One region of the Vagococcus carniphilus genome, then DNA from elsewhere that is predicted to be linked to it. Evidence: riboswitches for the same ligand, from Rfam matches in the RefSeq annotation. Region 1 holds a riboswitch; the other holds the start of a gene.
The links. Region 1 has a riboswitch for thiamine pyrophosphate ahead of thiT (energy-coupled thiamine transporter ThiT). Riboswitches for the same ligand answer to the same signal wherever they lie in the genome.
Positions count from the first base shown of each region.

Region 2: it holds a riboswitch for thiamine pyrophosphate, as region 1 does, so the genes downstream of both, H9L18_RS11385 (ECF transporter S component) here and thiT (energy-coupled thiamine transporter ThiT) in region 1, are expected to answer to the same signal.

Region 1 is NZ_CP060720.1:440,172-455,473, forward strand. It holds gene H9L18_RS02280 (TetR/AcrR family transcriptional regulator) at 83-694, shown strand; gene H9L18_RS02285 (hypothetical protein) at 830-1,030, shown strand; TPP riboswitch at 1,133-1,234, shown strand; gene thiT (energy-coupled thiamine transporter ThiT) at 1,300-1,857, shown strand; gene H9L18_RS02295 (ECF transporter S component) at 2,065-2,685, opposite strand; gene H9L18_RS02300 (phosphopantothenoylcysteine decarboxylase) at 2,691-3,239, opposite strand; gene coaB (phosphopantothenate--cysteine ligase) at 3,253-4,008, opposite strand; gene H9L18_RS02310 (NAD-dependent epimerase/dehydratase family protein) at 4,029-4,658, opposite strand; gene H9L18_RS02315 (TIGR00282 family metallophosphoesterase) at 4,809-5,609, shown strand; gene H9L18_RS02320 (YlbF family regulator) at 5,629-6,024, shown strand; gene mutS (DNA mismatch repair protein MutS) at 6,029-8,617, shown strand; gene mutL (DNA mismatch repair endonuclease MutL) at 8,639-10,534, shown strand; gene H9L18_RS02335 (Maf family protein) at 10,546-11,100, shown strand; gene msrB (peptide-methionine (R)-S-oxide reductase MsrB) at 11,118-11,546, shown strand; gene H9L18_RS02345 (3-hydroxyacyl-CoA dehydrogenase) at 11,588-12,475, opposite strand; gene ruvA (Holliday junction branch migration protein RuvA) at 12,665-13,282, shown strand; gene ruvB (Holliday junction branch migration DNA helicase RuvB) at 13,295-14,305, shown strand; gene H9L18_RS02360 (class I SAM-dependent methyltransferase) at 14,326-14,910, opposite strand; gene H9L18_RS02365 (hypothetical protein) at 14,946-15,203, opposite strand.
Region 2 is NZ_CP060720.1:2,339,405-2,354,706, reverse strand. It holds gene H9L18_RS11415 (hypothetical protein) at 1-509, shown strand, start outside; gene H9L18_RS11410 (RluA family pseudouridine synthase) at 646-1,566, shown strand; gene H9L18_RS11405 (DUF4767 domain-containing protein) at 1,708-2,874, shown strand; gene H9L18_RS11400 (DUF975 family protein) at 2,900-3,790, shown strand; gene H9L18_RS11395 (DsrE family protein) at 3,804-4,124, shown strand; gene H9L18_RS11390 (helix-turn-helix domain-containing protein) at 4,171-5,610, opposite strand; TPP riboswitch at 5,957-6,046, shown strand; gene H9L18_RS11385 (ECF transporter S component) at 6,206-6,772, shown strand; gene H9L18_RS11380 (ABC transporter ATP-binding protein) at 6,769-8,160, shown strand; gene H9L18_RS11375 (CbiQ family ECF transporter T component) at 8,132-8,788, shown strand; gene tenA (thiaminase II) at 8,800-9,486, shown strand; gene thiW (energy coupling factor transporter S component ThiW) at 9,467-10,021, shown strand; gene thiM (hydroxyethylthiazole kinase) at 10,014-10,829, shown strand; gene thiE (thiamine phosphate synthase) at 10,829-11,482, shown strand; gene thiD (bifunctional hydroxymethylpyrimidine kinase/phosphomethylpyrimidine kinase) at 11,472-12,299, shown strand; gene H9L18_RS11345 (DeoR/GlpR family DNA-binding transcription regulator) at 12,361-13,125, opposite strand; gene H9L18_RS11340 (class II aldolase/adducin family protein) at 13,281-13,967, shown strand; gene H9L18_RS11335 (rhamnulokinase) at 13,986-15,302, shown strand, end outside.

The DNA.
Region 1 (15,302 bases):
TTATTTTAAAGAGGAAGGAAATAAAATAAAAAATAAGAAATGTTATAATATATTTAATAAAAATGACGTGAGGAAGATAAAAATGCAATTAAAGAAAAAAGATGTCCAAATGGCTATTCAGGAAACAGCTTTAGAGCTTTTTTATCAAAAAGGCTACTTTAAGACTAAAATGAGTGATATTGCTAAACAGATGAATATGTCAGTTGGAAATATCTATACTTATTTCAAAAATAAAGATGAATTATTTGATACAGTCATAACGACTGACACTGTAGATTATATTGAAGAAACCATTGTCAATTTAGCAAAAACATGCAATGAATATCACTTAGGAAAGGATACAGCTTCTATAGACGATGCCATTGAAAAATATTTAAGAGTAATTGTTAATAACTACAGAGAAGTAGTGATTATACTTGATAAAAGTGAAGGAATGGTTTATGAAAAGAAACGATGCTCAATCATTGAAAAAATTATTGAGGTAAGATGTTCGACAGGATTAAGGCCAAGTTATATTGGAAGTTCTTTTGAAGTAAGGAAAAAATTCGACAAAATAATAATTAATGGGATTTTTGATGTCATTTTAATGGGATTGAAAGAGGATACGGCAACTAGTGAAGAGCGATATGAATTATGTTTAGCTCTTTTTAAATTTCAAATAGGGAAAAATTATGATAGCTATCCTAAAGCGTAAAAAAGTTGCTCTTTTTTTAAGCTTATTGATATTTTTATTATTTCTTAGATGATATATTGTATGTGAAAGGGTGTGGTGATTGATGAAATTTTCTAAGTTTTTATTTCTATTATTGCCTTTTACTTTTTTAGTCTCTTGTACGTCAAAAAGGAAGAAATACCTACAGATACGATTGAAAACAAACAGCATACAAGAGCAACTGATACGATAGATAAAGAAAGTATAACGCCTCAAAAAGAAAAAGTAGAAGCTACTACAGGATTTGAAGATACCTTTAAAGTAATTGAACCTGGTGAAGAAAAAGAAGGATTACCAGTTGTTGGAAATAGTCACTAAATGATAGTAGGAACTACAAATAGAATTTTAAGAAAGTGAAGTAAGTTTGACTATTACCGCTTTCAATGAGATACTATTTCACGAAGACATTTAAATACCGGTACCATCACAAAGGGGAGCTTTAGCTGAGATTGAGTAAAATTATTCTAAACCCTAGAACCTGAAATTGTTAGGACAAGCGTAGGAATTGTGATGGAGTAAAATAAAACAAGTTTACTCCTCTTTGGTTGTGTGGTCGGTTGACAATACAAGTGAAGGGGAGTTTTATTATGGTGTCATCAAGGTCAAGAGTATGGTTAGAAGGAGCAATTGCGGCAGCATTTGCCATGGCATTATCTTTTATTCCATTAAAGTTTGGACCAGGATTTTCTATTTCAATTGGAATGTTACCAATTGTAGTTTACTCTTTTAGAAGAGGAACAAAAGCAGGTTTATATAGTGGTTTAATCTGGGGATTACTCCATTTTTTACTTGGGAAAGCATATATTTTAACAGTTTCTCAAGCTTTAATTGAGTATTTATTAGCTTATACTTTTATTGGCTTTTCTGGAATTTATGCAACTAAAATTCAGAAAGCGATCAAGGAAAACAGTGGTAAACTAGGCTATCTTCTATTTATTGGGACTTTTGTCGGAACCTTAGCGCGTTATATTTGTCATTTTGTAGCTGGGTTCATTTTTTGGGGCAAGTACGCTCTTTGGGGATTAAGTCCTGTGGTTTATTCTCTAGTTATTAATGGAACAAATGCTGTTCTAACAGGAATTGCTACTTTTGTTATTGTTTTATTACTAGTTAAGAAAAGTCCTAAATTATTTTTAGTTGAATAAAAAAATAAACAGCCGATGAGGGGGATCATCGGCTGTTTTCTTTACATTGTTAATTAAATTCAGTTAGAAGGATTTTGAATCAATTAGAAAAACCAAGTCCTGTTTCGTAGTTTGAATAGCTACCATGATTTTTTAATTAGTTAGTTTCAATTTCCTGTATCGTTGATAAACTTATATTAACACCTAATTAAAAATATCGCGTCAACCTTAAGACTGATTTTTTTGATAGACCTTTAGTAGGACAATTGCAACGGCACTTGTTGCAATTCCTGCAACTAAAGCTTCTGGAACACCGTTTATAAAGACAACAGAAAGAACTGCTTTATATAAGCCGGCCCCCACTTCCATTTTCTTTGAAGCTGCATAAGCATCTTGGAAAACAAAATAGATTAAATTCATGACAAGGATAGTGTTGACCATTGAGCCAGCTGCCCCTGAAATGAAAAGAGATGTTTTGTCTCCAACTTTCTTTTTTTGTAGCCATTTGAAAACATAATAAGGAATAACTCCTGTTAAGATTCTAGGGACTAGTGCAATTACAATGGCCCAAAGACTAGTTTCGTTAGTTCCTAATACTGGAATAAAGGGTGAAAAAGCAAAGGATAAAATAGATGGTGTCATGGTATTAATTACCATACTTAAAACACCAAAAGATAAGCCTAAAAGAGCTCCTATTTTAGGGCCGAGTACAATCGCACCAATGATAACAGGAATATGAACAAGTGTAGCTTTTATAAATCCTAGATTAATAAACCCAAGTGGGGTGAATGAAAATAAGATAATGATAGATAAGAAAATAGCTGTTAATGTCAGTTGTTTAGTTTTCAATAGAATTACTCCTCAGTACCGTTTAATTGAGCACAAATGGCTGTAACAATTGTATCAACATCTGCTAGAGCTCCTTTTCCATAATCACCACAAGCTAACAAACTTGTTTTTGGCTCAATGAAAGAATACCCGTAACGGTCTAGTTTTTTTAAGTTATCTTGCATCGCTGGATTTTCATACATATAAGTATTCATCGCAGGAGCAATTAATTTCGGTATGTCATGGACAGCTAAAGCTGTTGTTGAAAGCATATCATCAGCAATACCATTTGCTATTTTTCCAATAATATTTGCTGAAGCAGGTGCAATGACAAATAAATCAGCACGTTTAACTAAATCAATATGGTTAATGTCAGTTGGTTGGTCTTCTCTCATAACATCTGTATGGACTCTATTTTTTGAAAGAACCTGTAATGTTAATTCTGGAATAATTTTAGTGCTATTGGTAGTCATGATTACTTCGACATCGATTTGTTTTTTTCGCAATTGGCTAACGATATCGGCTGCTTTATAAGCTGATATACTAGCTGAAACACCTAATAGTACAGTGGTCATAATAAATCCTCCTCTAATTTTTCAGGATAAGTTGCTTCATTCCTTGAGCAATTTCTTTTTTGGTATTAAAGCGTTGTTCTATTCCTTGTTTTGAAACGAATAAGCCAATGTGTTGATCACCTTTAATATGAGTTAAATCATTGGCTAAAATGTAGTCTGCCTTGTTTTTTTCAATGCTGTCTTGTGCAACACTAACTAATTCCTCTTCTGAAACATCTACTAATAGTTTAAAACCAATGAGATGTGTGCTAGGCTGCCAAGTTTTTATTTGAGAAATGACTTTTGGTGCTTTTTTCATGACTAAAATTAATTTATCGTTTTTAGAACTGATTTTCTTTTGTGCAGGTTGTGCTGATTGATGAGAGTCAGTTAGAACTTGTTTAATGAGTTGAGCTAACTCTTCTTTGGTTTTATATTCTTCGCTAATTATTTTTTCAGCAATTTGTTCTGACAGTAATGCTTCATTAGTTGCTGTATCTAGTTCATAATCACTAACAGCCATACTATGAATAACATAGTCAAAAGAAATAGTGGTTAGTAATTTTTTCATTGTGTCATAAAGGTCTTGAACAGAATGAATTGGAAAGAAATGAATTGCATCATTCTCAGGTAAAACAGCTTGTGGTCCATGAACATAATAAACGTTCACAGCCTCATTTTTCAAGGAATTAGCAATTTCTTTTCCTAAACTTCCAGTTGCGTGATTTGTTAAGTGGCGAACTTCATCGATTTTTTCAGATGTTCCGCCAGCAGTGATAAGTATATTCATGTTAAAAGCTCCTTTTTATATTAATGAATATCTGAGATTAATTTATAACTTGGTTCTGAGATTTCATTGAGTATTTGATGAACCAGACTGTTTAAAGAAGTGGGATAAACGGTTTTTACTATAGACTTGAGAAGAGGGACATAAGTTGCTCCCTTTATTAACAAGCCTTGTATATAAGTAAAAGGACGTTCTTTGGTTGTCACTAAGCCACTTCGAATAATAATTGTAGGATTATTTTTATCAAATAATGACTCTTCTGCAGCTTTTTTAGCTTTAATGTAACCATGAGGCCCACCTTTAGCAGATAAAAAGAGGTAAGGGCAATTCTTTTTTTCAGCTTCAGTGCTGATTAATCGGTTAGCTTCTACAATCATTTTGTCATAAGTTAAGCCTTTTTTCTTATTTTCAAATAGAATACCGATCAGGTTAATACAGCATGTATCAGAAGAGAGGTGATTTTTCCAAGAATCATCTTTAAAAACATCTATAGCACACCAAGTTATTAAAGGGTTTGACATCCATTTGTCATTAGTTTTGGGTTTACCATGTTTGGAGATACTGACAACAGACATATGGCGATTAAGAGCTTCTTTACAGAGGGCTTGACCAATAAAACCGCTTCCGCCAAAAACGATGAGTGTTGCTGTCATTTTAGACTCACTCCTTTAACCTATTTTTATGTTAATCATTCTAACACATTCTATTGAAAGAATGGTGAAAGTAAAATCAAGATTGCTTTTATTTAAGGTCAAAAATTGATAGAATATAGCAAGTAGCTAATTAGAAAAGAGGAGTCATTCATGCGAATTTTATTCTGCGGAGACGTAGTAGGATCATTAGGAAGAGAAACAATTACCACTTATTTACCAAAATTAAAAAAGAAGTATAGACCACAGGTGACTATTGTTAATGGAGAAAATGCAGCAGCAGGTCGTGGTATTACTGAAAAAATATATAAAAAATTACTTCAAGACGGAGCAGATGTTGTCACACTAGGAAACCATGCTTGGGATAATCACCAAATTTTTGAGTTTATTGAAGACGCTAAAAAAATGGTTCGTCCAGCAAACTTCCCCAAAGAAACAACACCTGGTGTCGGAATGGTTTTTGTAAAGGTTAATCAACAAGAGTTAGCCGTTATTAATCTTCAAGCAAGAGCTTTTATGACAGCGATAGATGATCCTTTTACGGTCATTGACGAATTAATTGAAGAAGCAAGAGAGAGAACTCCTCATATTTTTGTAGATTTTCACGGTGAAACAACGAGTGAAAAACAAGCTATGAGTTGGTATATTGACGGACGTGTATCAGCAATTGTTGGAACTCATACCCACGTTCAAACAAATGATGCAAGAATCTTGCCACAAGGAACAGGCTATATCACTGATGTAGGGATGACTGGTCCTTATGACGGTATTTTAGGAATGGATAGAACAGCTGTTATTGAGAAATTTAGAACAGCCTTACCTCATCGTTTTGAAGTGGTCACAGAAGGTCGAGAACTATTATCTTATTGTGTGATTGATATTGATGATGTAACAGGAAAGACGAAAAAGATTGAAGCTAATCTTATTAATCCAGACCGTCCCTTTAAAGAATAGAAGAAAGGACGAGGAAATAGTGGAAGAACGAGAGTTTCAGTACGAGGAAACGATTCAGTTAGCTTTAGATAATTTATTGGAAAAGATAAGTGATAACGAAATCATTGTTTCATATAAACAAATTGCTGAAAAAGTCGATCAGCATGAAGGATTAAAGCAAATGGTTGAAGAAATAAAGGCACTTCAAAAGGATGCGGTTCAATTTGCTCATTATGATAAACCAGAAGCAGAAAGAGAAGCCATTCGTTTGGCAGATGCTAAGCAAAAAGAATTTGATGAGCATCCATTAGTCATTGCTTACCGAGAAAAATTAGTTGAGGCAAATGATTTATTACAACATGTAACACATTCCCTTGAGAAAAAAGTGAATGAAGGATTAGAAGAGGAATTAAACAAGGCAGTAGAAGGGGAGTAATTAGATGCCTCAAAAAACGAAACACACACCAATGATGGAACAGTATTTTAGCATTAAAGCCGACTATCCAGATGCTTTTTTATTCTACCGTCTAGGTGATTTTTATGAATTATTTTATGATGACGCAGAACAAGTTTCTCAGTTGTTAGAATTAACTTTAACAAGTCGCAATAAAAACGCAGATGACCCAATTCCTATGTGTGGTGTTCCTCACCATGCAGCGGCTAACTATATTGATACGTTGATTGAAAAAGGATACAAAGTAGCAGTTTGCGAGCAGGTAGAAGACCCGAAAACAACAAAGGGAATGGTGAAACGAGAAGTTGTTCAATTAGTGACACCAGGAACGAGAGTAGCTTCGGGAGAAGTCGCATCTAGAGAAAATAATTATTTAACAGCTGTGACCTTTATTGAAGAAAATAAACAATATAGTTTTTCTTATGCAGATTTAAGTACAGGAGAAATTAAAGTTAGTTTACTTGAAACGGTAGATGACATCATTAATGAATGTGAAAGCTTACAGACCAAAGAAATCGTGATTGGCTCAAGCATTGATACAGGCTTGGAAGAAAAATTAGATCAACATAATATTGTCATCTCAAAACATGAAGTCGCTGAAAAACCAGTTGCCCAGATGAGTCATTTAGTCGTTCATTTAGAAAATGAAGCCCTTAAAACAGGGGCTAAGACACTGATTTCTTATTTACAAGTGACACAAAAAAGAAATTTGGATCACTTACAACAAGCGATTAGTTATCAATCAGATCACTTTTTAAAAATGGATTATTATTCTAAATACAATTTAGAATTAGCAAAATCGATTCGGACAGGTGAGAAAAAAGGCACTCTTTTGTGGTTACTAGATGAAACCAATACAGCGATGGGAGCTAGACTTTTAAAACAATGGCTAGATCGTCCTCTTGTTCAAGAAAAACAAATTGTAACTCGTCAAAATATGGTTGAAAGCTTATTAAATGCTTATTTTGAACGAATGGATTTAAAAGATCGTTTGAAAAAAGTTTATGATTTAGAACGTTTAGCTGGAAGAGTGGCATTTGGCACGGTAAATGGTCGTGATTTAATCCAATTAAAAACCTCATTGAACCAAGTACCAGGTATCCGCCAAGTGCTTGAAGGCATTAATCAGGGCGAGTGGGATGAGCTTTTAGTTGATTTAGTGCCAGCTTTTGAGCTTGTTGAAATGATTGACGCGTCTATTAATGAAGATGCGCCATTAGCGATTACAGAAGGTAATGTGATTAAGGACGGTTACAATGAGCAATTAGATGTTTACCGAGATGCTATGCGTAATGGGAAACAATGGATTGCAGAACTTGAAGCTAAAGAACGAAAAGAAACAGGCATTAAAACCTTAAAAATAAAATTCAATCGTGTATTTGGTTACTTTATTGAAATTACTAAAAGTAACATTGATTTATTACCAGAAGGGCGTTATGAAAGAAAGCAAACGTTAGCCAATGCTGAACGTTACATTACACCAGAGTTAAAAGAAATTGAAACGTTGATTTTAGAGTCAGAAGAAAAATCTCAAGAATTAGAATATCAATTATTTTTATCTGTGCGTGAAGAAGTCAAAAAAGAAATTGATTTTTTACAAAAGTTGGCCAAATCAATAGCAAGCTTAGATGTTTTAAAAAGTTTTGCTGACATTAGTGAGTCATATCATTATGTTAGACCAGAATTAGTGAGCCACAAACATGAACTTGAACTTATTGAAGGACGACATCCAGTTGTTGAAAAAGTATTAGGACAACAAGAGTATGTACCAAACTCTGTTTTAATGGATGAAGAAACATCAATATTACTAATTACAGGACCAAATATGTCAGGTAAAAGTACTTATATGAGACAACTAGCTTTAACGGTTATTATGGCTCAAATTGGTTGTTTCGTTCCATGTGAAAAAGCAGTGTTACCAATTTTTGATCAAATCTTTACACGAATCGGGGCTTCAGATGATTTAATCTCAGGTCAAAGTACTTTCATGGTTGAAATGATGGAAGCTAATCAAGCTTTATCTTATGCAACACCAAGAAGTTTAATTTTGTTTGACGAGATTGGTCGAGGGACAGCTACTTATGACGGCATGGCTTTAGCTCAAGCTATTATTGAATACATCCATAAAAATGTAAAAGCTAAAACGTTGTTCTCAACTCACTATCATGAAATAACGGTACTTGAAGAAGAGTTGTCTGGTTTGAAAAACATTCATGTTGGAGCTGTTGAAAAGGATGGAGAAGTTGTCTTTTTACATAAAATGATGACAGGACCTGCTGACAAAAGTTATGGTGTCCATGTTGCTAAACTGGCAGGTTTACCAGATGATCTATTAGAAAGAGCTTCAGATATATTGGTTCATTTAGAGGCTAAAACAACGGACGTAACAATAGAATCTATCAAAGAACAACCTATTCAACAAGATGTGGTGGAAGAAACAGAGCAGCTTTCTTTATTTGGCGGTTTATCTGAATCAGAAACAACCGTTTTAACAGAATTAAAAGAATTGAGTTTATTGGAAATGACACCAATGGATGCTCTTAATTGTCTATTTAAATTACAAAAGAAACTTTAATAAGTATAGGAGGCAGAGTGAATGACGAAAATTGAAGAATTATCTCAAACGCTTGCCAATCAGATTGCGGCAGGTGAAGTGGTTGAACGACCAGCATCCGTTGTAAAAGAGTTAGTTGAAAATGCGATTGATGCTGGAAGTACGCAAATCGATATTTATTTAGAAGAATCAGGATTAAAAAAAATTCAAGTAGTGGATAATGGTGAAGGAATTGAAGCAGATGATGTTTTAAATGCCTTCAAACGCCACGCTACTAGTAAAATTCATAACCGAGATGACTTATTCCGAATTCGTTCGTTAGGATTTAGGGGAGAAGCTCTACCCAGTATTGCGTCAGTTTCTGAAATAACCTTAGAAACATCAACTGGAGAAGGAAATGGTAGCTATTTATTTCTTTCAGGAGGAAAAGTAGAAGAACATAAACCTCATTCGTTACGTAAGGGGACTAGTATTACAGTTGAAAATTTATTTTTTAATACGCCAGCTAGACTTAAATACGTTAAGACACTTCAAACAGAACTAGCCAATATTGGAGATATCGTTAATCGGTTAGCTATGAGTCATCCTAACGTTGCTTTTCGATTAGTTCATGATGACAACCGGATGTTGGTAACAACTGGTAGTGGTGATTTGAAGCAAACCATTGCTGGTATTTACGGTGTGGCAACAGCTAAGAAGATGTTGAAAATTGAGAGTGAAGATTTGGATTTTAAACTTTCAGGTTATATTTCCTTACCAGAAGTGACAAGAGCCAGCAGAAATTATCTGTCCTTAATTATCAATGGCCGTTTTATTAAAAATTATGTTTTGAATAAAGCCATCATTGAAGGCTATGGTTCAAAATTAATGGTAGGTAGATTTCCTCTAGTGGTTTTACAAATTGAGATGGATCCTTTATTAGTGGATGTAAATGTCCATCCAACTAAACAAGAAGTACGTCTAAGTAAAGAAAAAGAATTAGTTGTTCTAATTAGAGAGGCTATCCAATCCGTTTTAATGGACCAAGTGCTAATTCCTAATGCGAGTGACAGTGCTCCTTACAGAAAAAGAATGGCTCCAGAAGAAAAAGTAGAACAACTTGATTTAGATTTTTCTAAACCAAAAGTAATAGAAAAATCAGTTGAATCACGTGTACCAAGTGATTTAGCTTATGATAGAGAATCTGGTGATTTTTATTTAAAAAATCAGCCGGAAGAAAAAAGCCAACCATTTGTTGAAATGTCGCAACCAAGTGTATTAAAAGAGCAAGAGCACTTTCATGTAGAGGAAGTTGCTACTGAAATACCTGTGTTTGAAGAAGAAAAAGAAATCAAAGAAGAAATCGAAAGTTTTCCGGACTTGGATTATTTTGGTCAGATGCATGGCACTTATTTGTTTGCTCAAAATAAAGATGGCCTCTTTATTATCGATCAACATGCAGCTCAAGAGCGAATCAAGTATGAATATTTCAGACAAAAAATTGGAGAAGTATCAAACGACTTACAAGAGCTACTTGTTCCAATTGTCTTAGAGTACTCTGCTGATGATGTTTTGAGGATTAAAGAAAATCAATCTGTGTTAGAAGAAGTCGGTATTTATTTAGAAGATTTTGGCAATAACAGTTTAATTGTCAGAAGTCATCCGACTTGGTATATTAAAGGGCAAGAAGAAAGTATCATCCGTGAAATGATCGATATATTTTTAGAAACAGGAAAAGCAAGTGTGGCAAAATTTAGAGAAGATACAGCGATAATGATGAGTTGTAAGAGATCGATTAAAGCTAATCACTATCTAGATGAAAAACAAGCACGTGCTCTTCTAGAAGATTTAAAACACTGTGAAAATCCATTTAATTGCCCTCATGGTAGACCAGTATTAATCCGCTTCACCAATAAAGATATGGAGAAACTGTTCAAACGAATACAAGATCCGCATTAGGAGGATAAAAAATGTCAGTGATATTAGCCTCAAGTTCACCTAGAAGAAAAGAATTACTTAGTAAATCAGTTAAAGAGTTTGACATCATGCCTGCTGATATTGATGAAACTGTACAAGTAGGAGAAGAGCCTTTAGCTTATGTTGAGAGAATGGCTAAAGAAAAAGCAATGTGCTTAATTAAAGATAAGCCAAAAGATATTGTGATTGGATGTGATACAACAGTTGTTTTAGGAAATGAGATTATGGGAAAACCAAAAAATGATGAGGACGCTTATCGAATGTTGGAAAAATTAAGTGACACAACCCACCAAGTGTTAACCAGTGTTTATATAAACACTGAACAAGGGGTTTTTCAAAAAACAGAAACAGTAGATGTTGTTTTTTACCCATTAGAAGAAGAGGACATTAATTGCTATATCGAGACTAAAGAGCACCAAGATAAAGCTGGAGCTTACGGGATTCAAGGTCAAGGTGCGCTATTTGTTAAAGAAATTTCTGGGGATTATTATTCCATTGTCGGATTTCCAATCGGTTATGTTAATCAAGTTATGAAAAAAGTTCTTTAAAAAAAGGAGCCAGAATAATGAAAAAAAATGAAGCAGATTTAAGAGCAAAATTAACCCCACTACAATACCAAGTGACTCAAGAAAACGGAACAGAACACCCTTTTACGAGTGAATTTGATCAATTTTCTGAAGAAGGTATTTATGTAGATATAGTAAGCGGAGAACCGTTATTTTCTTCAAAGGATAAATATGATGCTGGATGTGGCTGGCCATCATTTACCAAACCGATTGCTACGTTACAAGAATTAGAAGATACGACTCTTTCTCGTGTGCGGACAGAAGTTAGAAGTAAGGAAGCTGATTCTCACTTAGGCCATGTCTTTCCTGACGGCCCCACATCTGAAGGTGGCTTGCGCTATTGTATTAACGGAGCAGCTTTACGTTTTGTTCCAGTTGGAAAAATGCGTGAAGAAGGTTACGGAAGCTATTTACAATTATTTAATTAAAAAAAGGGATTGTGATTATTTAAGTCACAATCCTTTTTTGTCTATTCTGTTAAGAAATCTTTTTCTAAGTATGAAGGATTTGGGTAAGTATAAAATCCTTGTCCGGATTGAATACCAAGGTGTCCTTTATCAAGGTAATTTTCTTTTAAGAATTGAGCGATTTTTTTAGAATCGTCTGTGTCTTTACTAAGAGCAATATTGTAAGCCGTATTTAAACCAACAATATCTAAAATACCAAATGGACCACGTGGTGATTTAGTTGCAATCATCCATGTTTTATCAATCGTTTCAGGGTCGGCAACTTCATTCACCAATAAATCCTCAGCTGATTTGAGGAGTGGAACGAGTAAAGAATTAAGAATATATCCTCGTTGTTCTTTGTAAAGGGGTAAAGGAATCATACCGATATTTTTAGAAAATGCTACGATTGTCTCGAAAACATCTGGATCAGTCTCAGCTGTTCCCATTATTTCAGCTGTGTTATTCAGCCAAATTTGATTAGCAAAATGAAGAGCTAAAAATTTATCAGGTCGTCCTGTTTCAGCTGCAAAGTCACTTGGTAAAAAAGTTGAAGTGTTCGTTGCAAAAATAGTTGACTCAGGAGCAATCGTTGCTAGTTGTTTGTACAAATTAATTTTAAGTTCTTTGATTTCAGGGATAGCTTCAATGATTAAATCGGCTTCTTTTGAAGCGGTTTCAAGATTAGTTGTGTAGATAAGATTTGAAAGAGTTTCTTTTAGTTCTAAATCGGTCACTTCCATGTCTCTTTCATAGCTTTTGGTTAACGTCACCATACTACGCTGTGCTTTGACTAAAGCTTCATCATTAATGTCAAAAACAGTCACTTTAAACCCAGAGTAGGCAATTTGAAAAGCAATTTGACTACCCAAAACACCACTACCAATAACAGTTACATTTTTAATATCCATCAAAAATCTACCTTCTTTCCAATTATGGGTACAACTAAAGTATAGTCCTAAATGATAATAAGTTAAAATAAAACGTTTTGCCTGTTATTTTAAAGGAAACACAAAACTTTTTGGTAAAAAAACTAAGATATGATACAATCTTAGAGAACGTATGTGCGGAAATTAAAAGAATTAATAAAGGAGAAAAGCATGTTTGAGTATATTAAAGGGAAGGTTACATTCATTAGTCCTTACTATATTGTGATTGAAACAAACCAAATTGGTTATCAAATTGCGGTAGCGAATCCGTTTCGCTATTCTGCTTATTTAGAACAGGAAGTAACGGTGTACTTGCATCAAGTTATTAGAGATGATGCCCATGTTTTATATGGTTTTTCTGATTTGGATGAAAAACAACTTTTCTTAAAATTAATCAGTGTTTCAGGTATTGGACCTAAAAGTGGCTTAGCTATTATGGCATTAGATGATCATGCCGGACTTGTTAATGCCATTGAAACAGAAGATGCTAAATATTTAACAAAATTCCCAGGAGTAGGGAAGAAAACAGCTCAACAAATGGTTTTAGACTTACAAGGTAAACTAGGTGAACTAGAAATAACAGGTGAGCCAAAATCTGTTAGCATGAAACAAGATGATTTGTTTACAAGTGTTGATGATAGTTCACTTCATGAAGCAATCGAAGCATTGAAGGCACTTGGTTACTCAGATAGAGAAATCAAGCGAATTAAAGTAGAACTTGAAGTGATGACAGGCCACAAAACAGATGAAATCCTTCGTCATGGATTAAAATTATTAATGAAAAAGTAGGGAGAAGATTAAATGAATGAGGAAGAAAGTCGGCTTTTATCAAGTGAAGCAGAACAATCCGAAGAGTTTTTAGAAAAGTCACTCCGACCTCAGTATTTATCTCAATACATTGGTCAGGATAAAGTGAAGCGAGAACTTGAAATTTATATTAAAGCAGCTAAACAAAGAGAAGAATCATTAGACCATGTCTTACTTTACGGCCCTCCTGGATTAGGAAAAACAACGATGGCGATGGTTATTGCTAACGAGATGATGGTTAATATCAAAACAACTAGTGGACCAGCAATTGAAAAACCAGGAGATTTAGTTGCCATTTTAAATGAGTTAGAGCCTGGAGATGTTTTATTTATTGATGAGATTCACCGATTACCTCGAGTAGCAGAAGAGCTTCTTTATTCGGCTATGGAGGATTTTTATGTAGATATTATGGTGGGACAAGGTCCAAATGCTCACCCTGTTCATTTTCCTTTACCGCCTTTTACATTAGTTGGTGCAACAACAAGAGCAGGCATGTTATCAGCTCCTTTAAGAGATCGTTTTGGAATTATTTGCCATATGGAATATTATGAAGATGATGATTTAAAAGAAATCGTTCTAAGGTCAGCTGATATATTTGCAACAGATATTGTTGAATCCGGTGCTTTTGAAATTGCGAGACGATCAAGAGGCACACCACGTATTGCCAATCGGTTATTAAAACGTGTCCGTGACTTTGCTCAAGTCGAGGGAAATGGTGAAATTGACATCCAATTAGCAGATGAAGCCTTAAAAATGCTTCAAGTTGACCATAAAGGATTAGACTATGTGGATCAAAAAATACTAAGAACAATGATTGAACTCTATAATGGAGGACCAGTTGGCTTAACCACGATTGCGGTTAATATTAGTGAAGAAACAGAAACGGTAGAAGATATGTATGAACCTTATTTGATACAAAAAGGATTCATTAAAAGAACGCAAAGAGGTCGAGTGGTGACAGAATTTGCTTATGAGCATTTAGGTTATGACTTTTATAAAGAATGAGTTCTCCTTAAAAAGAGAACTCATTCTTTTTTACCAATTAATAGAATAGAGCTACCGTCATCAGAGATACTTCGCTCGCAAATAATCTCAAATTTATATTTAGTATAGAGTGTACGGTAATCTGAAATAGACCATAGCCGAAATTTCATTAGCTTCATGAGAAAACTTAATAAAAAGAACTTTAGTTTATTTTGTTTAAAAATAGGGACAACAGAGATGAAATAGCCCCCTGTTTTGAGCACTCGATGAACCTCTTTGAGTACTTGATCGATATCAGAAACGACATGAAGAATGTTGATTGCTAATACAACTTCAAAGCTTCTATCAGAAAAGGTTAAATTAGCTACATCTTGAATAGAAAGATTAATGTTAGGTGCTAATTGTTTTTCTTTTCCACGAGCAATCATTTCAGGTGAAAAATCGCTGGCTTCAATAAAATAGCAACTTTCAGATAAAGCTTCTGCCATTTGTCCTGTTCCAGTCCCAATCTCTAATAAATTGTCTTGTGAGGATAGGTAATTTTTAATAGTTTCAAGTAATAATGGATTAATAGTGTTGTTTTTATCAAAGCTTGGAGCAAGTTTATCCCAAAATTTAGCCTTCATGATTATTCTCCTTTACTATTAGTTAAACTAATTAACTAGGGGCGATCCAACCAGTAATCAAATAAAAAAATAAATGGAATGATAATAGGGAGTATTGTGCTGAATAAAATAAAACTAAAGGCAACTCTAGTAGCAGCATCATTTTCTTTATTAGCAATAATAATGATAATTAGAGCTAAGATGAAAATCAAAAAACTGATTGAATTTTCATAGTTGAGCCAATTGAAGGCAACAGAAATATAAACAACAAACAACAGGGCAGTTACAATGCTAAGTATTTTTCTCTTCTCCATAAAAAACTCTCCTTTTATCTAGTATACCCTTATTTCTTTAATGACAAAATTTAAATAAAGAATTGTAACTGATTTATTCTAAAAATAATCTATTTAATC
Region 2 (15,302 bases), 1.1 Mb from region 1:
AGGGAACTTTCCAAAAAGACCGCAATGGCTCGATCAAATATGAAGGACCTCCTTTTTTAGATAAAGATCCTTATTTTTCTTCTGAAAACTGGCATAGACATTTCGAAAAAACTATTTTATCAGTTTTTAAAGAGTTTGGTTATTATCTGAATGAAGAACAGGAAAGATATTTAAATGATGAAAAAGTATTAGAAATTCCTGAAGAAACCAAAAAAGAAAAAATCGAAGAACCTACTTTAGATATAGTTGTTTATCCAACTAAAAATGAGATAGCACCTACTAATGACCAGCTTGGATTATCAAGCAGTAGACAAGTTCATGGCTCAGACAAAAGAGATAAGCTAGATAAATGGCAAGAAAGCTTATTAACAGGATTAAAAAAAATAGGATGTTTCTTTGTAAAAGCAAAAGACTCAATCATAAAAAAAATCTCGCCTGTTGCAGAATCTATCAAAAAGAGATGCGTCAATGCGACTATTTTTAAAAAATTTATGGAATTTATCAATTGAAAATAAATTAGAAATTAGAACTTATCAGACTTGTTAGTTCTAATTTTTTTGTTTTAACTAAAAAATTTTATGAATTTAATAAGAAACATGGTAAAGTAAAGCTAATCATAAAAAAATTAGAAAAGAGTTATCATTCATGAAGAACAAAAGACCTAATGCAACTAATAAAAATAAGACATTTCGCGAAACAGAATATATTGTCAAAGAAGATATTGAGTTACTCCCTTTTCTTTTACAAACATTGAACAACCAAAGTAGAAATTCAGTTAAATCCATCTTAACAAGAGGACAAGTAAGTGTTGATGGGAAAGTAATAACAAAACATAACCATCCTCTTACATCAGGAACTAAAATAAGTATTCAAGGCAATCAATCTGCTATGAAAGAAAGAGCCTTGATTGGTTTAGAAATTATACACGAAGACGAAGATATCTTAGTTGTTGAAAAAGAAGCAGGGATGCTATCGATGGCGACAGACAACGGTCAAGAAGTGACAGTTTATTCTCAACTAAGACATTACGTTAGACAATCAAATCCTCAAGATCGTGTTTTTATCGTTCATCGATTAGACCGAGATACATCTGGGGTTATGTTGTTTGCTAAAAATGAAAAAACGAAACAGTATTTACAAGAAAATTGGAAGAATGTTGTTATTGAAAGAATGTATACGGCTTTAGTGGAAGGAGAAGTGAAGAAAGAAAAAGGAACGATTACGTCTTGGTTAACAGAAAGTAAAACCTTTAAAATTCATTCTTGTCCATTTGATAATGGTGGAAAAAAAGCCGTTACGCATTATAAAAAAATTCGTTCAAACAGAAACTATAGCTTGTTAGAAGTTAACTTAGAAACAGGAAGAAAAAACCAAATTCGTGTTCATATGGAAGAGATAGGACATCCAATTGTGGGAGATAAAAAATATGGAGCAAGCTCAAATCCCTTGAAACGACTTGGACTTCATGCAACTAGTTTAATTTTTGTTCATCCAACAACTAAGAAAAGAATGAAATTTACTTCTAAAGTACCTAAAAAATTTATTAAAGCAACTAAAGCTCAATAAAGAAGAATTTAATATAAATAGCTAGTAAGAGAAGATAGAATTTCTTTTATTGGCTATTTTTTTGATGTAAAAACTCTAAAAAGTATAATATGTCTCTTTTGTTTGTGTTATGCTAATTAAGAGAAAAAGGAGGTGCCTCTGTTGAAAAGAAAAGGAATCTTTTTAGCAATGATTGTAGGTTTAGTCCTACTGGTTGGTTGTCAAAATAGAAACAATCAATATGAACAATCTATGCATAAAGCCAAAGAAGCAATTATAGAAAAGAAATTTGATCAGGCTGAGGATTTTGTTGCTTTAGCAATTGAAAGTAAAGAAGCTGATACACTAGCTAAGAATTATCAAGTTCAATTGAAAGCTTACCAAGAGGGATTGAAGTTAAAAAAAGCAAAAAAATTAGATGAAGCTAAGGCCAAATTTACAGAAGTGACAAAAGTTAAAGTGGGTTCTGAAAAATTAGTTGAGTATGCAAAAAAAGAACTGGCAGATTTAACGAAGGAAACAGAAAAGGACTCAAAAAATAAGAAAGAAAACAAGAAAAAAGAAGAAACAAAACTATGGACCAAAGAGCAATCAGCTAAATTAGCAGATTTTATGGCTTCATGGGGCCAAACAATGGATCAAGAATATCAAGCTTATAACCCTCAAAAAAATGTTGATTTATATGGGATTCAACTACCACAAGGAGTTCTTGATGGACAAATGGGAATGGGGGTTGACGGAGAAAAAGTTACCATTGAATGGTCAGAGGATGGTTCTGGAAGTGCAGATTATCAGTTAGTTGAGGTCTACTCAGATGCGGACACTCAGCCGTACCTTAAAAAACATGTCTATTTCTTTGCTTTTAAAAATGGAGAAGGCCGTGTCTACGTGACGCAACAAAATCAAGGAAACCCAGAGAATGTTCTTTACTTTAAAGAAACTGAAAATCAAGCATTAAAAACAGGTTTTGCTAATCTTCTTAGCCAGCAAAAAAAGAATAATTCAGAAGCAACAAAAGAATCTTCAACAACCAAAACGTCTCTAAGAGAACGTTTAAACGGAACTTACTACAACGAATCAACAAATGAAGCTGTTTTTTCAATAGATGATTCATTTTATAGAGATATTCAATCAGAAAAAGATTACCCAATCGATCAAGTGACGATTAATGACCAAGTAACTATTACTTGGGATATTGAAAAATTTGAGGAAAAATATGGACCAAGAAGTGCTGGACCTGGTCCACAACCATTCATTTATAAGGTGAAATCTACCTCAGATGAGATTGTTTTAGAAGATATGATGGGTCAAACGTTAATAAAAAAATAAAAAAAAGGAAAATAGGGTGACAGAGATGAAATATTGTCCAAATTGTGGTAATGAGTTAAGTCCAAATTCAAAATTTTGTGGAAAGTGTGGAACACCTGTTAATCAGGAACATGAAGAGGCAACCTTCTCAGAAAAAATGAAAACCTCATTTGATAAATTACAAACAGATGAAGTATTTGAGTTAAAACTAGAATCAGCAGAAGGGCTTGATGCGTCAAGAACTGAATTAAAAAATGAAGCACAAAAGAAATTATCTGGTCGATACGGTGAGTGGTTAAAGAGTATTGTTTGGTATTTTGTAGGCATTTTTATTGTAGCTATTCTGATGGGAATTGCTTCAGGTAAAATGACAGAAATTGATTATTATTACTCATATAATGCAGTATCTGGTTTTTCAAGATTCTTTTGGTTTATTATTTGGTTAATCACGTTTGTAGCGATGTTTGTGATTGCAGTGTTGTTTAATGCGGTTCTTCAATGGATGGCGATTTATTCTTTAAGAGGAAAAGAAGCTAACGGTGTGAAAATTTTTGAGTACTTAGTAAAAGCTCAGAAAAATCGAGTATTAAAAGCTAATATATTGATGAATTTATATGTTTTCTTTTGGAGTTTATTATTCATCATTCCTGGTATCATTAAGCAAGCGTCATATATTATGACGAATATTTTATTGGAAAAAGATCCGGAATTATCTGCTAGTGAAGCTATTAATTTAAGTCGTGTCATTATGAAAGGCTACAAATTAGAGTTTTTAATTTTAAGATTCTCTTTCTTCTTTTGGAATATGTTGAGTGCTTTTACTTTTGGTCTTTCAGGTCTTTATACACTCCCTTACCAAAACACGACAGAAGTGTTATTCTTAGAGCAGTTATATAATAAATATATGGAAAAACAAGAAGTAGTAGAAGAAATCTAAAGGAGAATGAGAGATGAAAATTGGCATTATCTTAGAAACCAAAGAACATGAAAAAGCATGGAATGCTATTCGATTTGGTGTAACAGCTTTAAAATTAAAACATGAAGTAAAATTATTTTTAATGGGTGAAGCAGTTGAGATTGAGAGCATTGTTGATGAAACCTATGATGTCATGGATCAACTGAATCAGTTTAGAGATGCTAATGGCGAATTATTAGCTTGTGGTACTTGTCTGATTTCAAGAAAACTAGATGATACAACCTCATGTCCTATCTCAACAATGGTTGATTGTGTCGAATTAGTTACATGGGCAGATAAAACAGTTACGTTTTAAAAATGAAAAACATCAAACCGAGATTAGAACTGGTTTGATGTTTTTTTTACTCTACTTTTGTATTACTAAGTAAAATATTCTTAATGGATGTAATATTGTTTTTACTTGGAAAATCTTGAATTAAGATATACTTAGTTGATTCAAGTGGAAGTGCTAAATTTGAAATAATTAACTGAAAGTTATCTAAATCATAATGTTTTAAATCACTTTCATGAATACAAATGACACTTTCAAAGTAGGTAGATTCAATATTTAATTGACCTTCAATCATTTTGAGTAAAAAGTAACCATGATCAACAGAATAACTGCTCACAATTAGAATAGGTTGATTCAATTGTGCTTGAATAATCTGAGGAAGTGTCACGACTAAAAGATAAATCAAGTGATCCACATAAATAGAAAAATCCAATTCAGTCTTAAGACTAAGTTCTTTAATCAAATGAGTCATCAGATTAAAGGCTGCTGTGTTATTAAGTTCTACCTGTTTTGAAAAAGATTCGAATCGGTCATAGAAAAAATGATAAGGAATTTTGAAGTATTTAACATTGATACAGAGATCTACGACAAAATCTAAAAGTCGTTTCTTTTCAACGTCCATCTTTTTTATTTGAAAAGTCTGGAAGAGCTTATCTAAAAAAAGTGATACTTCTTTGATAAATTCAGTATCTGTTAAAGAAAATTGAGTATGACGATGAATATAAATAGCGGATTCAATTTTAGTAAAACAACCTAATGAGAGATCAGGTTCATTACAAAATAAGAAATGTTCTTCTTCTTTTGTAAAAGGTGTATCTTGTCCAACAAATGTTTGTATATACGCTAATCGATGATTTTGTTTTTCTCTTTCGATGGAAAGTTGATAAAAAATGGAATAGTAAGAAATTTGTAAATCCGATATTTCTTCTTGGTTAAAAGAGTACATTCGAGTTAAGCGTTCTTTAAAAAAGGACTGCCATTGTTCAGAAATAATAGGTTTTACATTATATCCATGTATTTCAAATAAAAAGGTTGAAAAAAAGCGCCGATAAAGATATTCATTTTTACTAGTGATTGAGTAAAGAGAGCCACTCTTTTTTACTTCTAAATCATATTGTTTAAAGTAATCACTAATTTTAGGCAGATAACGATAAAGAGTTGAACGGCTAATATGTAATATTTCAGCATAGTCATTTAATGTTTGATTGGGATTTTTGGCTAAGGCTAAAATAAACTGAATGGGGATAGAGTTTAATAAAATTTGTGATTGAATATTTAGGAAAACGTTGACTGAAAGTTTTGACGCTCGAATCCCATATGGGGATAGAAACTCAAGGCCCACTTTGTCATTTAAATTATCTTGAATATAGTTTAAATCCTCGTGAATTGTTTTTTCAGAAACATTAAGTAAATCAGCAATTTGTCGAACTGTTAACCAATTTTCGGATTTAAGTAAAAGTTCAAGAGTATCGACTAATCGTTTGGATGTCGTATCTAGAATAGAAAGCATTTTAACCACCATCTTTTCATTAGATTTGGTTAGCTAATAATTGATTTATACTAACTAATGTATAGTATAATGCATGAAAAGTAATGAATAAAGATTCTCTATCAATCAAATTTTAAAAATGTACTTTAATTAAGTGAACTTAGAAAGAGAATTGATTAAAAAATGTTAATTTTTACAAAGATTTATATATATAAGGCTTCTATTTGTTGTTAAAATCATTAATTGCTCATCTATATGAAAAATATGAAGAAACTGATTAATAGATGCTTTACTGTTATTTATTAGGTAAGCATTCAACTAGCCAAAAAAATGAAAGCGTGTTAGACTTCAATTACAACTTAATAGATAGAAACATTTGGGGTGCGTAAAAGCTGAGATAATACCCATTGAATCTGCTCCAGTTAGTACTGGCGAAGAGAAATGTATTCAATGACTGTCAAATAGAAAATTTGACCTATTTAATGAACAACTCGTAATTTATGCCCAACCATTTATTTGGTCGGGCTTTTTTTATGAAAAAAATTAAATAGGGAGAGTCTCGGCGTTTGCCCTTCTTTTGTTTCTTAACTTTAAGGAAATAAGAGGAGGGCTTTTTTTGGAGACAAAATGGACAGTACAAGACATTATATTACTTGCTTTTTTAGCATTTTTATTTGGTGGTGTTTTTATGGGGGCGGGATTTCTCTACGCCATTCTTTCAGCAGCATTAACACCACTAGGATTAGCGCCGTTTGCTAACGAGATTTTATTTGGTATGTGGACAATGGCAGCACCTGTTGCAGGTGTGCTAATTCCCAAAAAGGGAAGTTCTCTACTAGGAGAGTTATTAGCAGCATTAGCAGAAATGCTTTATGGTTCTTACTTTGGACCAGGGGTTTTAGTCTCAGGATTTTTCCAAGGATTTGGGACAGAGCTAGGTTTTATAGCAACCCAATATAAACGATTTGATACGCTACCCCTTATTTATGGAGCAATTGGTACAACGGTTCTGAGTTTTGGGTATGAGTTTTTCAAATTTGGTTATGGCACATTTGGAATTGGAATGATTTTAAGTTTGTTCGTTGTTCGCTTATTGTCAGTTCTATTCTTTGGAGTTGTGATGGTTTCACTCATTATGAAAAGCTATAACCGAGTTCAGCAATTAGCTGGAGCGAAATCATGAGACCAATCGTTTTAGACCAAGTTTCTTTTAAGCGAAATGAAACCATTATTTTTAAACATCTCGATTATGAATTTAGCGAAGGAACGTTTACCTTACTTCGTGGCGATAGTGGTAGTGGCAAATCGACTTTATTAAAACTAATAGCAGGTTTTGCAGAGTTGCCTTATGAAGGTGATGCTTTAGTATTAGGAAAAAATCAAAAAGACCTCCCTGTTTTAGAACGTGCCTCAAAAGTAGGCATGGTTTTTCAAAATCCCAATCAGCAATTTACGATGGGGACCTTAAGAAGAGAAATAACATTTGCTTTAGAGAACCTATTGATAGGGTTTGATGGTATTCAAGAAAGAATACAAGAAGCTGCTCAACTAACTCAAACCAATCATTTACTGGACCGAGAACTTTCTAGCCTTTCAGGTGGAGAAAAGCAACGAGCTTCTTTAGCTGTTTTACTGGCAATGGATACCCCTATTTTGTTACTAGATGAACCTTTCGCAAGTGTTGATCCTAAGTCACGAGATGAGTTAATCCAACTACTAGTAAAACTTAAGAATAAAGGAAAGACCATTTTACTATGTGACCATGACTTGGCAAATTATCAAAACAGAGTAGATAAAGTGGTTACTTTGACACAGGTAGGCTTAGTAGAAGAACCTCTGAGCATCTTAAACAAACTACCAGATCCGATACTCTCTAAACACGTGACAAGTAAGACCAGTTTACTGACCTTAAAAGATGTAGGATATTCTCAAGGTCAAAGAGAATTATTAAGACCAACAGACTTCTCTTTTTTTGAAGGTATTACAACTTTAACTGGAGATAACGGGACAGGTAAATCAACTTTATTAAAAGCGATGGCTCAACAAAAGAAATATCGAGGAAAGATGTATTATCAAAATGAGCGGATACGAAGTCGAAGAAAATGGTATCAAAAAATGACAATGGCCGTTCAAGATGCTTCACAACAGTTTGTTTGTTTGACGCCAGAAGAGGAACTGACATTTAATGTGAAGTTGAATGAGGAGCAACAATTAAAACAAAGAGAAGTACTCGAATCTTTAGGTTTAATAGATAAGTTAAAGGGAAGCTTATTTCATTTAAGTGAAGGTCAGAAAAAAATGATTCAATTAACTGCTATGTTGAGCTTAGAAAAAGAACTTTTACTATTAGACGAACCTTTTACAGGCCTTGATGAAAAAGCTTGTCAGATTTTTATGGATTGGATGAAGGAAAAAGAACAACATTTTGTAATTGTTTCCCACCGATTAGCACCACTTTCTGGAAATAGTGATCATCATGTGATTTTAGCTAATCAAGAACTCCATGATACACAAGAGAGTTTGGAGTGGAAAGGAGCTTTCCGTGAATCTTATCAAAACCAATACGCTTAATTTAACAGCTCTTATTTTTTTATTTACTTTAGAAATTTCATTTACGAAATCTCTTTTGTTAAATGCTTTTATAGTTCTTTTAACGTTGTTTTATTTAATAAAAAGAAAAAAATGGATAGGGCTAATTGGGTTGTTTTTACTACCTTTAATACCTGCTGTCTCCACCTATTGGTCTGTTATGGTACATGGCTCAGGGAGTGCTGATGCGTGGCTTTTGTTTAGTCGAACCTTTGCTTTTGCAGCATTAGGGATGATGTTTGCCTTTGGAATTGAATTAGAAGAACTGCTTTTAATCCTTGAGCAAAAAAAAGTGCCAACTAGTTTTATTTACGGTATTTTAGTTGTTTTAAATGCTGTACCAGAAATCAAAAATGAAATACAGGATTTAAAAAATGCCAGCCTCTTAAGAGGAAAACGTCTCACAGTCTTTTCACCTTTACTTTATTTAAAGACTATTTTTGTTGCTTTTAATTGGCGTAATCACTATACAGAGGCAATCAAATCAAGAGGATACGAGGATAATGTTAAAAGAAAACCTTCAAAAGAATACGTTACACCAAAACGTTACATACTGGCCTCAGCTATGATTTTTATCATTGGAAATACATTAATGTTTATTACTATTTAGGAGGAAATGACATGTTTACAAAACAAGCAAGAGCTTTAACAATACCACATTGGGAAGGAAGTTTTACTCATCCTTTTGTCAAAGGATTACAAGAAGGAACGTTAGGAGAAAAAGAATTTCGTTATTATTTACTTCAAGACCGTTATTACTTAGAACATTTTAGCCAAATCCATCTATTGATTGCTGAAAAAATAGAAGATGAAGAAGTAAAAGAGATGTTGATGCTAGGAGCGAAGCATTTAGCAGAAGGAGAAATCGCTATTCGAGATGGTTTCTTTAAAGAGTTAAATATCACAGAAGAAGAAATCAAGACGACCCCAATTGCCCCAACTGCTTATAACTATGTTTCTCATATGTATCGCCAGCTATCAGATGGTACTTTAAACAGTGCTGTGGCGGGCTTATTACCTTGTGCTTGGTTATATCAAGAAATAGGAACAGAACTGATTAAAACAGGTTCTCCAGATTCTTTATATCAACGTTGGATTGAAACTTATTCAGGAGAAGAGTCAGCTAGCGAAGTTGCTCATCAATGTGATGTATTGAACCGTTTATTTGAAAAAGCTGATGAAATAGAGCAAAAGCAAATGATTCAAGCTTTTGTGATTAGTTCTCGGATGGAATATTTATTCTGGGAGATGGCGTATACTTTACAAACTTGGCCTGAAGGTGATCTAGATGCCACAAGCAAATACTAAATTACAAAAACTAATTATTTTGTCTCTCATGGTTGCGCTTGATGTGGTCTTGTCACCTTTATTTCGAATCGAAGGAATGGCACCAATGTCTAGTGTCATGAATATCATAGGCGTGACGTTGATGGGTCCCTTTTACGGAACCATAATGGCACTGACCTGCGGACTACTAAGAATGCTGTTATTAGGTGTTCCCCCACTTGCGTTAACAGGGGCTGTTTTTGGAGCGTTTTTGGCAGGAATAGGCTATAAGTATTCTAAAAATATTTATGTGGCAATGCTTGGTGAGATTATTGGAACAGGTCTGATAGGCTCTCTCCTTTCTTACCCGGTGATGGTTTGGTTTACGGGAAGTGCTACAAATATGTACTGGTTTATTTATACGCCGCGTTTTTTTGGAGGTGCCATTTCAGGTTCATTGATTGGCTACTTGGGTTTCATGAAATTAGAAAAAATAACAAAATTTAAAAGAATTCAAACTCTTTTTAAAGGAGAGGAACTAGATGGTTACGAGTCAAAAAGACCTATTAATGAATAAACAAGCAAATAATTTTTTTAAAAAGTCACCATTGGTTCACTGCATCACCAATGAGGTAACGTGTGAGAGCATGGCAAATGCTTTACTTTATGTTAATAGTAAGCCGATTATGGCAGTTGACGAAAGAGAATTTAAAGAATTATTCGAACAAACAGATGGCTTACTTTTGAACTTAGGTCACTTATCTATTAATAGACAAGAGCAATTACTGGCTGCTAGCCAAGAGGCACTCCATACAAATAAACCGACTGTGATTGATGTAGTGGGTGTATCTGCTTCAAGTCTTAGAAAAAAACTAGCTTTAACCCTTTTAGAGAATAAGCCAACGGTGGTTAAAGGAAACACGTCAGAGATGAGAAACCTTTGTGGCTTGAAAAGTTCAGGTAGAGGAGTAGATGGAGACTCTTCTGATCAAGAAAAAGCCTCATTACAAGAGTTAAGTGAAACATTAAAAAAATGGACGCAGCAATATCCGGCAACGTCATTTTTAGCAACAGGAGAAACTGATATTATCGTTACACCTCATACCAGTTATTATTTGAAAAATGGTGTAGCTGAATTAGATCAAATGACAGGAACAGGAGATATAGTTGGCGCTTTAATAGCTTCACTATTAGGTCAAGGAATAGAGAGTGAAATGAGTTTGGTTGGGGCTGTTAGCTATTTTAATCTCTGCGGAGAATCAGCTTTAACTCATTGCAAAAAACCATTAGGCATGGCTGATTTTAGACATGAATTATTTAATGAACTATCACGTCTTTATAAAAAAGATGACTGGTGGCAACAAGTAAAAGGAGAAAGGATATGATTGAAGAGGCATTAGCTTTATATTTAGTAACCAATAGAGACAATTTGTCTGATGATAGATTTTTAGACATTGTTTTAGAAGCCTGTGAAGGTGGTATCACGATGCTTCAACTAAGAGAAAAAGAAGCATCGACTAATGAGTTCTATGAATTAGCTTTAAAAGTTAAAAAAATAACGGATTCTTATAGCGTTCCTTTAATCATTAATGATCGTGTGGATATTTGTCTAGCGATTGATGCTGATGGTGTTCATATTGGAGATGACGAGCTTCCTGTTTGGAAAACAAGGGAACTAATTGGCCCTGATAAAATTCTTGGAGTCTCTGCTAAGACCGTAATAAGAGGTATTGAGGCTAAATTTGAAGGAGCTGATTATTTAGGTGTAGGCGCTATTTATCCGACAACTACTAAAGTTCAAACAAAACTAACTTCTATGGAAGAGTTAAAACAAATAGTAGATGAAGTGAAGTCACCAGTAGTAGCCATTGGTGGTATTAAAGAAGAGAACATTTTATCTTTTAGTGGTAGTGGTGTTTCTGGTGTATCGATTGTTAGTGAGATTATGCAAGCAAAAGAAGTACCGACTAAAGTTCTTAAATTAAAAGAATTAGTTGAAAAAATGAAAATGAAGGATGTAGTAAGTTATGACAATTAATCAAACACCCCAAGTTGTGACTATTGCTGGAACTGATTCTGGAGGTGGAGCAGGCGTTCAAGCTGATTTAAAAACCTTTCAAGCAAGAAAAGCCTTTGGAATGAGCATCGTGGTAGCACTAACTGCTCAAAATACACTAGGCGTTCAAAATAGCTTCCCAGTTCCTTGTGATTTTATCAATGACCAGTTTAACTCACTTGCTGAAGATTTTAAGATTAAAGCTGCTAAAACAGGCATGCTAGCAGATAGAGAACATGTTGAATGCGTTGTTGAAAATCTAAAAAAAGTTGATTTCGGACCCTTGGTGGTTGATCCGGTGATGATTGCTAAAGGTGGGCATGCGTTACTAAAAGAAGACGCAATAGAGACCATCAAAACTAAGTTATTACCATTCGCTTTTTTAGTGACTCCTAATCTGCCAGAAGCAGAAGTCTTAGTTGGTTATCCAGTGACAACAGAAGAAGAGATGAAACAAGCAGCAGTTGACTTGCAAAAACTAGGTGTTAATCATGTGATTATTAAAGGAGGACATTTAGAAACAAAAGAAGCTAAAGATTATGTCTTACTTGAGACAGGAGAAGACTATTGGTTAAAAACTAAGCGAATAAAAACCATTAAAACTCATGGAACAGGGGATACCTTCTCGTCTTGTATTGCAGCAGAACTAGCTAAAGGAACATCCATAAAAGAAGCTATCTATATAGGGAAACAGTTCATCCAAGGTGCAATCGAAGAAGGATTGTTTGTTGGGCACGGACATGGACCAACCAATCATTGGGCTGAGTTGTCTGAGAGCGTTGAGGAGATAATAGAATAAGTTACCCATAAAAAAACTAACCACGACTAATCATGAAGAAGATTTGTCGTGGTTAGTTTTTTTAGTAAAGACAATCAATACCATGTTTGTTAAAGAGTTTTGTATATTCTTTTTCTGGTTTCTTATTACTAATGATAGCAGAATAGGTTTTTAAGTTTGATACTTTAAAAAAATGGGGTGAATCAAATTTTGATTCATCTGCTAAGAGAATGGAGTTTTTTGATTTATCAATAACTTGTTGCTTAATTCTAGCCTGACTAAGGCTAGATTCATAAACTCCGTTGATATCTAAACCTCTGCAAGAAAAGACAGCCAAGTCGATATTAAATTGATTGATAAAAGAGGTAGTGAAGTCAGTTCCAACAATCGAACTTGAATTTTTTTTAATTTCTCCCCCAAACATGAACGCTTTAATTGATTCGTCATTCATATCACTAATGTTCAATGCTAATTTAATTCCATTTGTTAAGACAACTAAATTTGAAACAGTTTTTAATAATGGTACGAGTTGTTGAACAGTACTACTTGAATCTAGGAAAACGCACATACCATCTCCAATAAAGTCTTGAGCAATTTCACAGATTTCTTTTTTCTCTTTTATAAAATTAGTTTCTCGATAGTAAAGAGAGGGTTCGTTAGTGGTCGCTAGATTTAAAACAACACCGCCATGAACCCGGCGAATTAATTGCTGAGATTCAAGCTTTATTAAGTCTCGTCTTAATGTAGAAATACTACAGAACAGCATAGCAGCAAGTTCTTCGTTAGATATCTTTTTACGTCTTTTTAGAATAGTTAAAATTTGTGTCAGCCGTTCTTCTTGCATCATATTAAATTTCCCCTTATGAATTATTTTGAATAGTTGTGAACGAATTTGCTATTAAAAATAGTAAAAAATTCATCATATCATTCAAATAAATTTATTCCCTTTTTTTATATTAGAATGAAAGCGGATTTAAATCAATGAGAAAAGAGGATTTTAAAATGGATTTAGAAATAATCAAAAATCAAATATGTGATGTCTGTAATAAAATGTGGCAAAAAGGATGGGTAGCAGCAAATGATGGGAATGTCTCAGTACGCTTAGAAGATGGTACTTTTTTATGTACACCGACAGGAATTAGTAAAAGTTTTATCACGCCTGATAAGTTGGTCAGAATCAATTCTGATTATGAGATTTTAGAAGCAGGTGAAGGTTATCGTCCTTCAAGTGAAGTTAAAATGCATTTACGCGTTTACCAAGATAGGAAAGATGTCAATGGGGTTGTTCATGCACATCCACCAGTAGCAACAGCATTTGCTTTAGCTAAAATACCCTTAGATAGTTATTCTTTAATTGAAAATGCAATTGCTGTCGGCTCAATACCAATTGCTCCATTTGGTATTCCATCAACAGAAGAAGTTCCTGAAAGTATCGCTCCTTTTTTACCAGAGCATGATGTTTTATTATTAGAAAATCACGGAGCGTTATCTGTTGGTTCAGATTTAATAACAGCTTATTATCGTATGGAAACGTTGGAATTAGTAGCTAACACAGTGTTTCACGCTAGAATGTTGCTTGGTGGAAAAGAAGAAGATGAGATTGACCGTGATACATTAGATAAATTATTTGCGATGCGCGAAAATTATAAAGTAACAGGAAAACATCCTGGTTATAAGAAGTATCACTAAAATAAAGGGGTTTTTAAGATGAATTTAAATGTTTTGGCATTTGATTTTGGGGCTTCGTCAGGAAGAGCTATTGTTGGGAAATATAAAAATGGCAACTTAAATCTTGAGGAAGTTCATCGATTTGATAATCAAATCTTAGAAAAAGAAAATACTTTATTTTGGAACATTGACTATTTATTAGAAAATATTTTAATTGGAATAAAAAAAGCGACAGATAAATATCCAATCGAAAGCTTGGGAATTGATACATGGGGAGTTGATTTTGGTTTACTAGATAAATCTGGTGAGTTGTTAGAAAATTCAGTTCACTATCGTGATAGTCGAACTAAAGGAAGTCTCACGTATTTGAAAAAGATAATATCAAAAGAAGAATTGTATCAACAAACAGGGAACCAGTTAATGGAAATTAATACATTATTTCAATTGCTCACTGTAAAAAATGAAAGACCTGATTTGTTTGAGAGAATCGATAAAGTACTTTTAATGCCTGATTTACTAAATTACTTATTAACTGGAAATATGAAAACAGAGCAGAGTATTGCGTCAACAACTCAATTAACGAACCCTTATACAAAAGATTGGAATAAAGAATTGATGGATTTATTTCAATTACCCGCTAGTCTTTTTCCTGACATTGTGACAGAAGGGAATCAACTAGGTAAGTTAAAAAGTAGTTTTGGACTACCAGCAATTGAGGTAATTAATGTTTGTGAACATGATACAGCAAGTGCTGTTTTAAGTGTTCCATCTAATCAAAATTTTCTATTTATTTCTTGTGGTACTTGGTCACTTGTTGGAACTGAGTTAGAAGAGCCAATAGTCACTCAAAAAGCTCAAAACTATAATTTAACGAATGAAAGTGGAAATAATAAAACAACTCGATTTCTAAAAAATTGTACTGGACTTTGGATTATTCAAGAACTAAAACGCAATTTTAGAGAGCAGGGAATGGATTATTCTTATGATGAAATAACGGATATGACTGAAAAGAAAAAAGCATTTCGCTGTCTAATAGATACAGATGATCCTAGATTTACGTCACCTGGAAAGATGAAAGAGAAAATTCAGGCATACGCAAAAGAAACAAATCAAGAGTTACCAGAAGAACCTGGAGAATTATTTAGATGTGTTTACGAAAGTTTAGCCTTTAAGTATAAATACACGACACTAGAAATTATTGATGCTGTAGGAAACGAATTTGATACTTTAAATATTGTTGGTGGAGGCTCTCAATCAGCCTTACTTTGTCAAATGGTTGCTGATGCAACAGGGATGAGAGTTTGTGCAGGACCGGTAGAGGCAACTGCGATAGGAAATATTATACAGCAATTAATG